Regions from separate parts of the Salinicoccus sp. CNSTN-B1 genome, predicted to be linked through region 3. Evidence: riboswitches for the same ligand, from Rfam matches in the RefSeq annotation. Region 3 holds a riboswitch; each other region holds the start of a gene.
What was found. A riboswitch is a leader RNA that binds a small molecule or an ion and turns the genes downstream of it on or off. The one in region 3 is predicted to bind S-adenosylmethionine.

Region 1 (3,279 bases), 1.0 Mb from region 3:
ATCAATATTATTATCGTTGCGACCAGAGTGACATCGCTCTGGCTTTCTGGTAAAACCGACCATGTAGGCAAGGTTGCCCAGCCCACCGGCTCCGATGACTCCTGCAATGGCAGTGGAACCGACCAGCATGATCGCCGTGACTGTGATTCCTGATATCAATGCCGGCAGAGACTCCGGCAGGAGCACTTTCCTGATGATTGTCCAAGTGCCTGCCCCATGGACTCCGCTGCTTCAATTACACCTTTGTCAATCTCTTTCAGCGCTATTTCCACAAGTCTTGCATAGAAGGGGGACGCCCCAATGATCAATGCCGGCAAGGCACCTTGGGAGCCCATGATGGTGCCCATCAACACTTTAGTGAATGGTATCAGCAATATGATTAATATGATGAACGGTATAGCCCTAAACAAATTGACGAGGAAAGCCGTTACGCCATAGATCGGCGCACTTGCTACATGCTCTTTCTTGGATGACAAGAAGAGGATGATGCCTAGAATCAGGCCGAAGACGAAGGTGAACGCGGTGGAAACTACCGTCATATAGAGGGTTTCCTGTGTAGCTGTCCACACATTCCCCACCTGACATTCTCAAAAGAGAGCATTTCCTGGAATGCTGCCACAAAATTCATCATTGCTGCTCCACCTCCACTGTTACATCGTGCTCGGCAAGCTCCTTACCAAGAAGCCCCAACTTCTCTTCGTCCACTTCTATGGCAACGTAGAGGTGACCGTAGGATTCGTTGTTGGTCCGCTTGATGTTGCCAGACAATATATTCAAGTCCAAGTTGTATTTTTTGATGACTTGGGAAACGATGGGCGCCTTGGACTGGGACCCGACAAATCCAAGCTTCAGAATCTTTGAAGCTGGGAACATCTCTTTACCTCTTCAAAAGACAGTGCTGATTCTTCATCATTGATATCGTCTTTGACAAATCGTTTCGTCACGCTATGTTCAGGATTCTGGAACAATTTTATGATCGGTCCCGTTTCAACTACCTTGCCGTTCTCCATGACAGCACCTCTGTCACAGATTTTACGGATCACATGCATTTCGTGGGTAATCAGAACAATAGTCAAGTCCATTTCATCCCGAATCCTGACCAGCAGATCCAGCACTTCATCGGTCGTTTCCGGATCGAGCGCGCTTGTCGCCTCATCGCACAGCAGCACTTCGGGCCGGTTGGATAATGCGCGGGCAATCCCCACCCGTTGCTTCGGCCCAACAATTGGCTTGGATGATTATCTTCACGCCCCACCAATCCGACCAAAGCAATCAGTTCAGCGACTCTCTTCTCACGCTCCTTTTTTGGCACACCGGCAATTTCAAGCGGAAAACTGATATTTTCAGCGACCGTCCTCGACAGAGAAGATTGAAATGCTGAAAAATCATAGAAACTTTCTGACGTTTTTTCCGAAGTGCAGGACGCGTCATCGAAGTGAGGGCATCTCCGCTGATTACCACGTCACCTGAAGTTGGCCGCTCGAGGCCGTTAAGCAGCCGGATCAGTGTGGACTTTCCAGCCCAGAGTAGCCTATCACCCCAAATATCTCTCCCTGACGGACATGCAGATCCACCCCGTCCACTGCTTTTATATCTGCAGCTTTAGTCTTAAATGTTTTGGTCGCTTTTTTTATGTCTATCATCATGCTCCACTCCTGCCTATAAAAATAAGAAAGCCTACTCAAAAAATGAGTAGGCTTCTGGTATGATCCGCAGCCTCTCATCTTCGATCCTAAGATCTAGTGAATTAGCACCTTGTCATAATGACGGTTGCCGTGGCTTCATAGGGCACTTCCCTCCACCACTCTTGATAAGAGTCTTGTTATTCGATTGTTAACCATGATAGCACCAGTCGGTCTAGGCGTCAACAAAAAATTCTTCTAATTTTTCTGTCAAATGGGGACGGAGTGAAATGCATAGATTTCTTCCTTCAACTCCCCATTTTTAAAAAGGAGCAGTGCTGGCGCAGAGCGGATCTGATATGTCTCAATCAATTCTTTTTCATAATTCAAGTCCACTGCTGTATAGGAGAAGTTTTTCATCTCTGCCACTATGTCCAGCATCTTTTCAGCAATTCGGCAATTAGCACAGATTGGCGCATAGCAGTACAGGATGAAAGTGTCTTCAGCTTGAATACGACTGATTATATCGATTTTTTCGGAGGATTTCTTCATTTTCGAACTTACCTTTCATGAGCAGTCTTTCATCAACGTAAAATCCATGGTGTGCGAGCAACATCGCCAGATAATCAAGTGGACACCGACTCACTTCACCATAGTTCGAATCTATATAAACGTGCGTGCCCTCACTAATGTGCCTTTTGAACCACTGCCTGATCTTTCTGCCTTCCTTGTCTGAATCGGTCAGGATATAGACATCAGAGCCATTCGACTCTTCCAGGATCTCATCCAACTTGGAGATTCCCATGGTACCATGCGTACATATTATATGTACAGGCTCCACCAGTACTTCCTCGATGCGGTGCTTATCTGTTTTTCCCTCTACAATGAGTATTTTATCAGAAACCTGCACAGCCATCACCTCTGGTTCATGATAGGTTTTAAAAAACTCTGGACAATGTCCAGAGTTCAAGTGTTCTATGCGTCTACCATTTCATCATAAGCATCCGCATCCATCAGCTTATCGACTTGTGAATCGTCGGAAAGTTCGACAACAAGCATCCAGGCCTTTTCATAAGGAGATTCATTGACGAGTTCAGGGCTATCTTCCAGCTCTTCATTGATTTTGACTACTGTACCACTTACCGGTGCATATAATTCAGATACTGTCTTAACTGATTCTACGCTACCGAATGATTCCCCAACTGTAATATCGTCACCTTCAGCAGGGAGCTCGACGAATACGATGTCCCCGAGTTCTGATTGTGCAAACTCAGTGATGCCGAGTGTTACTTTACCATCTTCCACCTTGACCCATTCGTGGTCTTCTGAATACTTGAATTCTTTTGGTGATGCCACAATAAAAACCTCCTTTTTCTTATACACATATATATTCTCACATACTTTGCCATTTAAGCAAGGTTAATCACCCATATCAAAAGTTCTCCTATACTCTGCCTCTTTAAAACCGAGCAGGACGGTTTCTTCGTGATAGAGCAACGGCCGTTTTATGAGTAGCCCGTCCGCCTCCAGCAGGCTAAGCTTCTCGTCGTCGGATAAAGTATCAAGGCGCGTCTTGAGATCCAGTTCCTTGAACTTTTTTCCACGTGAATTAAAGAATTCATCCAAACTTTTTCCCGATTTCTTGGCCATTTCCGAT
Region 2 (3,279 bases), 490 kb from region 3:
CAGTAATCAAAGAATTAAAGAAGAGCCTTTCTGAAATAAATAGTAAGATAACTGAACTAAATACTTATAAAACACAATTAGAAAGTGCTGAATATAAATTAAAAGGATTGGAAAGTTCATTAGAAGATTTTACAAATAAAGAAAAACATTTAAAGCAAGAATTTAAAAAGAAGAGAAACATAATAGGTTTCTTAAAGACATCATGGTGGAATATCAACATTTTTATCGCGATATAAATCAATTTAAACTAGAATTAGAACGTGAAAGGATTGAAGATATTGAGGGAAAATTCTAAAGTATTATACACAAATCAACAGCGAAGATAGTTCATTTGAAGAAATAACTGGAGTGAGATTTCAACTAATAGATGATAATTATAAGATATACGTTAAAAATGCCCAAGACGATGTAGAAGTAGATGCTCATTCTTGTTTTAGTGAAGGACATCTAAGAACTTTAGGCTTATCATTGATGCTAGCTGTAGCAGAAAATAACAAAGTGCCTTTTTTAATTTTTGATGACGTTGTAAACGCTATAGACAGTGACCATCGTGCAAATATAATAAAAATGATGTTTAATGATGACTACTTAAAAACTACTCAATTAATAATTACAACACATGATAGATTATTTTGGGAGAGATTTTGTAATGAGTACAGCTCCTCAATTGATAAAAAAAATGTTGACAATATAAGTTATATAATAAATTACTCAAATCACGGTTCGGTTATAATTCAGTATAATGTTGGTTTTGATTCTAAAATTAGAGAGGCATTGAAAAAGTATGATATACGTCAAGCCCTTATTTATTGTAGAATTTGGTTTGAAACTGTAGCGACTAAATATTGCGTAGATAACAGTTTGGAATTAACAGCTAAATTTAGTAATGTAAATAAAGGGAATCTTTTACAAACTTCATTAGAAAGTATTTATTCGAGGCTAAGTGAAAAATTTAGAGGTAATGAAAATCTACAAGTAATTAAAAATGATTTAATTAATTGGAATGCTCAAAACCAAGAGCATCATAGTTTTGACGAGCATAGCTTTAATTTTGTTCATTCAAAAAACAGTGATGAGGTGTCTAATATTTATAAAGCTATTAAAAAATTTATAAATGATATGGATCCTGAAACAAGTATAACAAAACTAAAGCATGATTTAGAACACATGGAATGGTTGCTAGGAAAATCAGAAAGAAAATTACAAAACGAAGGATTTATAGCTAATGCAGGTGTTAAAAAAGTGCGAGATGAAAGAGAGCATAATTTAGAATGCAAACTATATATAGAAGAGGTGGAAGAAGAATTAGAAAGACTGAGAGCGTATATTAGCACATTGACTACTTAATGAGTTGATTTTCGGAGTGCTAATTCAAGGTGCACGGTAGTCTAATTTTTCTCTGAGGATATGGTTTCTCCTGGTGTCAATTGATGAGATAAAAGCTTAGTCAATCATGTTAAAATACTTACCCTCATGACCGACGCCGACAATGGTGTCCCCCTTCAGATGGTTGAATTCATTATTAAATGTGGATAGTCATTTGGTTTTTATGAGATATTGAACCATGAAACCTGTCTGCCAGGCGCGGCAAAGTCGTTTAGCAATCTGAGATGTCTCGGAAAACCATTTTGAGTATGTCATACGTACTATTTTTAAGTGTCAAGCTTAATTTTACAATCGTCAATATATTGACAATTCAATATGTTTCGAGTAAAGTGAGATTCATTCAATTAAATACATTTATCCAGAGAAGTGGAGGGATTGGGCCCTATGAAGCTTCAGCAACAGGCTGTTATGGTACTGTGCTAAATCCTACAAGCTGATGCTTGGCAGATAGATATCTTTAAGCCATTTGCATTTAGCAGATGGCTTTTTGTTTTTAATATAAAAAGGATGTGGTGGCGTGGCTATTGAAATTACCGATGTCTCTAAGGAATATTTTGTTAAAGGGAAAAGGATAGAAGCACTGAAAAAGACGACCCTCTCCATTCGTGAGGGAGAAATCTTCGGTCTGATCGGCTTCAGTGGGGCGGGGAAGAGTACTCTGCTCCGCCTGATCAACTTGCTGGAGCAGCCGACTACCGGCAGCATCAATGTTAATGGAACGGATTTGGAGAAGTTGGTAGGAAGGGACCTGCGTATAAAACGTCAGAAGATCGGCATGATATTCCAGCAGTTCAATCTGATTGAAACTAAAACTGTCTACCAGAACATAGAATTTGTGTTGAAGGCGAGCAGTTACGATAAGAAGAAAGTGCCCTCGCGTATTGAGGAGCTGCTGGCGCTTGTGGGCTTAGGCGACAAGATGGACAACTATCCTAAAAATTTAAGTGGCGGACAGAAGCAGCGTGTTGGTATTGCGCGGGCGCTGGCCAATGATCCTGAAGTGCTTCTATGTGACGAAGCGACGAGCGCGCTCGATCCTGATACGACAAAGACGATTCTGAAACTGCTTAAGAAGATCAACAAGGAGCTGGGGATCACCATTGTATTGATTACCCATGAGATGGAGGTCATCAAAGAGGTTGCTGACCGTGTGGGCGTGATGACGGCAGGGGAGATTGTGGAGATGGATGACGTCTACGCGATCTTCAGCCATCCAGAACACGAAGTGACGAAGGGGTTTGTTCAGGATATATATGATTTCATTATCCCCCGCACATCGAACTGAACAGCGAGTCTGAAGTGATCACCATCAAATTCCTGAATGAACATGCGGAAGCGAACTATGTAAACCAACTCTACCGTCATTTTGACTGCGATATAAGCATTTTGAACGGCAGAATCGAATACATCCAGGATATGCCCCTTGGATTTCTGATGCTCCACATCAAAGGCAGACAGGAAGAGGTCACTAGATTGAAGCAATTCATCGACGACTCAAAAGGAATAGAGAGGGCTGAAATATATGGATAGACTGATAGAAATTACACCGCTGTTATACCGGGCACTGCTCGAAACGACCCTGATGGTCTCGATATCCATATTCTTTGCGGTGTTGCTTGGGCTCCCGCTCGGTATATTGTTGTATGTGACCGCCAATCCGCTGCTCTATAGAATAAAACCGCTGAACCAGTTCTTGGGGGCGTTGACCAACGTGATCCGGTCGTTCCCTTTCATCATATTGATTGTGGCGATCATGCCGATTGCGACTTGGCTGACAAACAGTTCCCACGGGCCGGTATTTGCCAGTGTGGCGCTCTCTTTAGCTGCCATTCCGCTGTTTGCGAGACTGGTGGAGACAAGCTTCAATGGAGTGGATAAAGGTGTGATTGAAGC
Region 3 (3,279 bases):
GGACACATTTGGCTGCTCGATTTGAAGTCTGACCAGTGGGTTCCAGTTAAGACTTGGAATGCTAGGTCTGGTAAAGTCGGTAGAGATTGGGGTACTTGGAAATAGAACTGTTCCTTTACATATAAGAGTTTAAATACTTAGCAAGATGATGATGATTCAAGATGAGAATTGGACTGGATACTCTTATGAGTGTTCAGTCCTTTTTTTGTGTTATTTTTTAAGAAAGAGGTGTTAAACTAAAGGAAAGGAGTGGACAGAATGGACGATTTTGGTAGAAAAATAAATAAGATGTTGGAAGATAATCAAAAAAGAATGGAAAAAATGAGCCAAGCTTTTAAGCCGATACAAGATAGGGCAGCTAAAGCAGTCCAAACTTTGAATGAGCACCAAGAGATACTAAATAAGTATCTTGTAAATATCTATGAAGCTTTTGAAGTGTTAAGTTCAATAGATGTTGATGAATTGAATGATAGATTTCACAAACAACTGAGTAATAATGGTTGGGCAGTAATTGTAGAGATTGCGTTTTTGGATATGTATGGAATAATGGAATATGAGGACGAAGATGAAGATGCTGTGGATGAGCAACAATTATTGAAGATTTTGTATGGAGTATTTGAAGACACTGAGGCAGATTTGGAAGCCAACCTGTGTAGATTTCTAGGTGAGAGCAATACGACCTTCATTAATAAGCAGTTCACATTGATGAGATTGGGCTACAGGTTGAACTCCATCCCTGTATTAATCATTTTGATTGAAAAGACCATTAAGAAACTGGCCGATAAAGATGGGGAAATTGTTCGGGTCAGTGAAATAAGTGGTCTTTTAGAAGCTCATATAGAGAAACTTGCTAATGAAGAAATAGATGATGAAGATAAACAGAAGCTCATCGACACCTACACCGAAGCTTTCAAGAACAATGTAAAAATAATTGAGAACACATTTGGATATTACGACCAAGAAAAACCTGATAACCACAAAGTGAAAAGCATCAATGAGATGGGTATCATAAATAGAAATCAAGTCTTTCATACTGCTATAGATTTGGATGATGCTAATGAAAACCATTTTTATAAGCTCTACTTCATCTTGATATTCCTTATGGAGATTCGTACATTGGAGGAAAAAATAAAACAGTAGAAATAAAGTGGATGGGTTTAATATATTTAATTTATAATTTGACGAACAACCACTTTATGTATAAAATAAAGATTAATTAATGAGAAGTGGTTAAATACTACTTTATACTCGATGTTAACAATCTCATATGCTACTTAACAAATATTATTACCTTGATTTGAAACCTCTCATCTAGTATATTATAGGTTAAGTTATCTCTTATCAAGAGCCGGTGGAGGGAACATACCCGATGAAGCCCAGCAACCTCTTTACTGAAGAAAGGTGCTAAAGGATGCAGAAGTGATTCTGATCGATAAGGGGAAGAGCGGAGCCTTTTCTCGTCTTATGGAGAAAAAGGCTCTATTTTTTTGCATTTTTGCAGTGGGAGATAGCTAATATACTTAAAGGAGATAAAGTTAATGGCAGAGCGTAGACTTTTCACTTCGGAATCTGTTACTGAAGGTCATCCCGACAAGATTGCAGACCAGATTTCCGATGCGATACTTGATGAGATACTGAAAGGGGATAAAGATGCCCGGGTGGCCTGCGAGACGGTGGTCAATACCGGTATGGCACTGATTGTTGGAGAGATAAGTACAAATACTTATGTAGATATCCCTAAAATTGTCAGGGAGACGGTCAAAGATATTGGCTATATCCGCGCTAAATATGGTTATGACTATAAGACGATGTCAGTACTGACGGGGGTTGATGAACAGTCTGAAGATATCGCCCAAGGTGTTGATGACGCTTTTGAAACGCGCGATTCGGCAACCATTTCAACAGGGGCAGGCGATCAGGGTCTGATGTTTGGTTTTGCGTGCGATGAGACAGAGGAGTTCATGCCGCTGCCGATCGCCTTGGCACACCAGCTTGCCAAGCGGTTGACAGATGTACGTAAAGAAGAAATCATCAATTATCTGCGGCCGGATGGCAAGACTCAGGTGACTGTGGAGTACGACGAAGAGAATAATGTAAAGAGAATAGATACCATCGTCATTTCCTCACAACACCATGAAGAAGTGGAGACGGAAAAGATCCGCGAAGATCTCATCAACCACGTCATCCGTGAGGTGGTGCCTGAAGAACTGCTTGACGCGGACACGCGTTATATCATCAACCCGACGGGGCGTTTCGTCATCGGAGGCCCCCAAGGTGATGCAGGATTGACTGGACGCAAGATCATCGTCGACACATATGGAGGATATGCCCGCCATGGTGGAGGCGCATTCAGCGGTAAAGACCCGACTAAAGTCGACCGTTCTGCAGCCTATGTTGCGCGCTATATCGCAAAAAACATCGTGGCAGCGAAAGTTGCTGCAAAATGTGAAATTCAGCTGGCTTATGCGATAGGGGTCAGCGAGCCGGTCTCGATCTCAGTCGATACATTTGGAACGTCTGAATATAGTGAATCGGATATCGTAGCGGTTATAAGGAAGCAATTCAACTTGTCGCCTGATGGCATCATAGATATGCTCGACCTAAAGCGCCCGATATATAAAGCGACGGCAAGCTATGGCCATTTCGGCCGTAACGACACGGAATTCCCATGGGAGAAGATTGATAAAGCCACTGCCATAAAGACGGAACTTGAGAGCGTCGCGATGAAATAAATGGATAGCCCCCTTCGAAACAGGGGGCTATATTACATAAGTGCGCTAATCCGGTATATTTATATGCAGGTACATTATTTTCCCTGAAAAGCGCGCTTTTCCCATGTAAAGATATATCATTTCCGGTATAATGAACGGAGTCTTAATTAAGACGGGAAAGTCAAACAGGAAAGGAATTGAGGAAAGTCCATGAATACAGATATTTTTACCAATCCGATATTCATCGTGGTGGCAATTCTGCTTCTTATCGTTGCAATTGCGTTCCTGGTCTATTATTTCAGGAATAGAGGCAAAGTGAAAACGCTCCAGGAGGAGTATGATAAAGAGAAGGACGCACTGGTCGAACAATATGAGGCCGATAATGCAGCCGAGCGCCAGGAACATGAAGAGAAATTGTCGTCAATCAATGAGAAATACCATGAAGAGACGACATTGCTCAACAATAAACTTTCAAGCCTGCGCCAGTTTACCGTGGACAAGGGAGAGTACTTGACCGATTTGTCACTCCTACAGCTGAAGGACCGCCTTGTGGCAGATGAAAAGATCA

Region 1: another riboswitch for S-adenosylmethionine. It lies ahead of ACYF68_RS12385 (methionine ABC transporter ATP-binding protein); the one in region 3 lies ahead of metK (methionine adenosyltransferase).
Region 2: another riboswitch for S-adenosylmethionine. It lies ahead of ACYF68_RS09205 (methionine ABC transporter ATP-binding protein); the one in region 3 lies ahead of metK (methionine adenosyltransferase).

The regions. Positions count from the first base shown of each region.
Region 1 covers NZ_JBTWMN010000004.1:2,106,300-2,109,578, forward strand. The annotation lists partial or broken gene ACYF68_RS12380 (methionine ABC transporter permease) at 1-628, opposite strand, end outside; partial or broken gene ACYF68_RS12385 (methionine ABC transporter ATP-binding protein) at 628-1,643, opposite strand; SAM riboswitch class I at 1,718-1,817, opposite strand; gene ACYF68_RS12390 (thioredoxin family protein) at 1,893-2,174, opposite strand; gene ACYF68_RS12395 (toprim domain-containing protein) at 2,125-2,532, opposite strand; gene gcvH (glycine cleavage system protein GcvH) at 2,598-2,978, opposite strand; gene ACYF68_RS12405 (Spx/MgsR family RNA polymerase-binding regulatory protein) at 3,042-3,279, opposite strand, start outside.
Region 2 covers NZ_JBTWMN010000004.1:1,550,302-1,553,580, reverse strand. The annotation lists gene ACYF68_RS09215 (hypothetical protein) at 1-236, shown strand, start outside; gene ACYF68_RS09210 (hypothetical protein) at 349-1,347, shown strand; SAM riboswitch class I at 1,738-1,840, shown strand; partial or broken gene ACYF68_RS09205 (methionine ABC transporter ATP-binding protein) at 1,904-2,916, shown strand; gene ACYF68_RS09200 (methionine ABC transporter permease) at 2,909-3,279, shown strand, end outside.
Region 3 covers NZ_JBTWMN010000004.1:1,061,549-1,064,827, forward strand. The annotation lists gene ACYF68_RS06385 (SH3 domain-containing protein) at 1-105, shown strand, start outside; gene ACYF68_RS06390 (hypothetical protein) at 259-1,140, shown strand; SAM riboswitch class I at 1,336-1,439, shown strand; gene metK (methionine adenosyltransferase) at 1,539-2,732, shown strand; gene ACYF68_RS06400 (nuclease-related domain-containing protein) at 2,922-3,279, shown strand, end outside.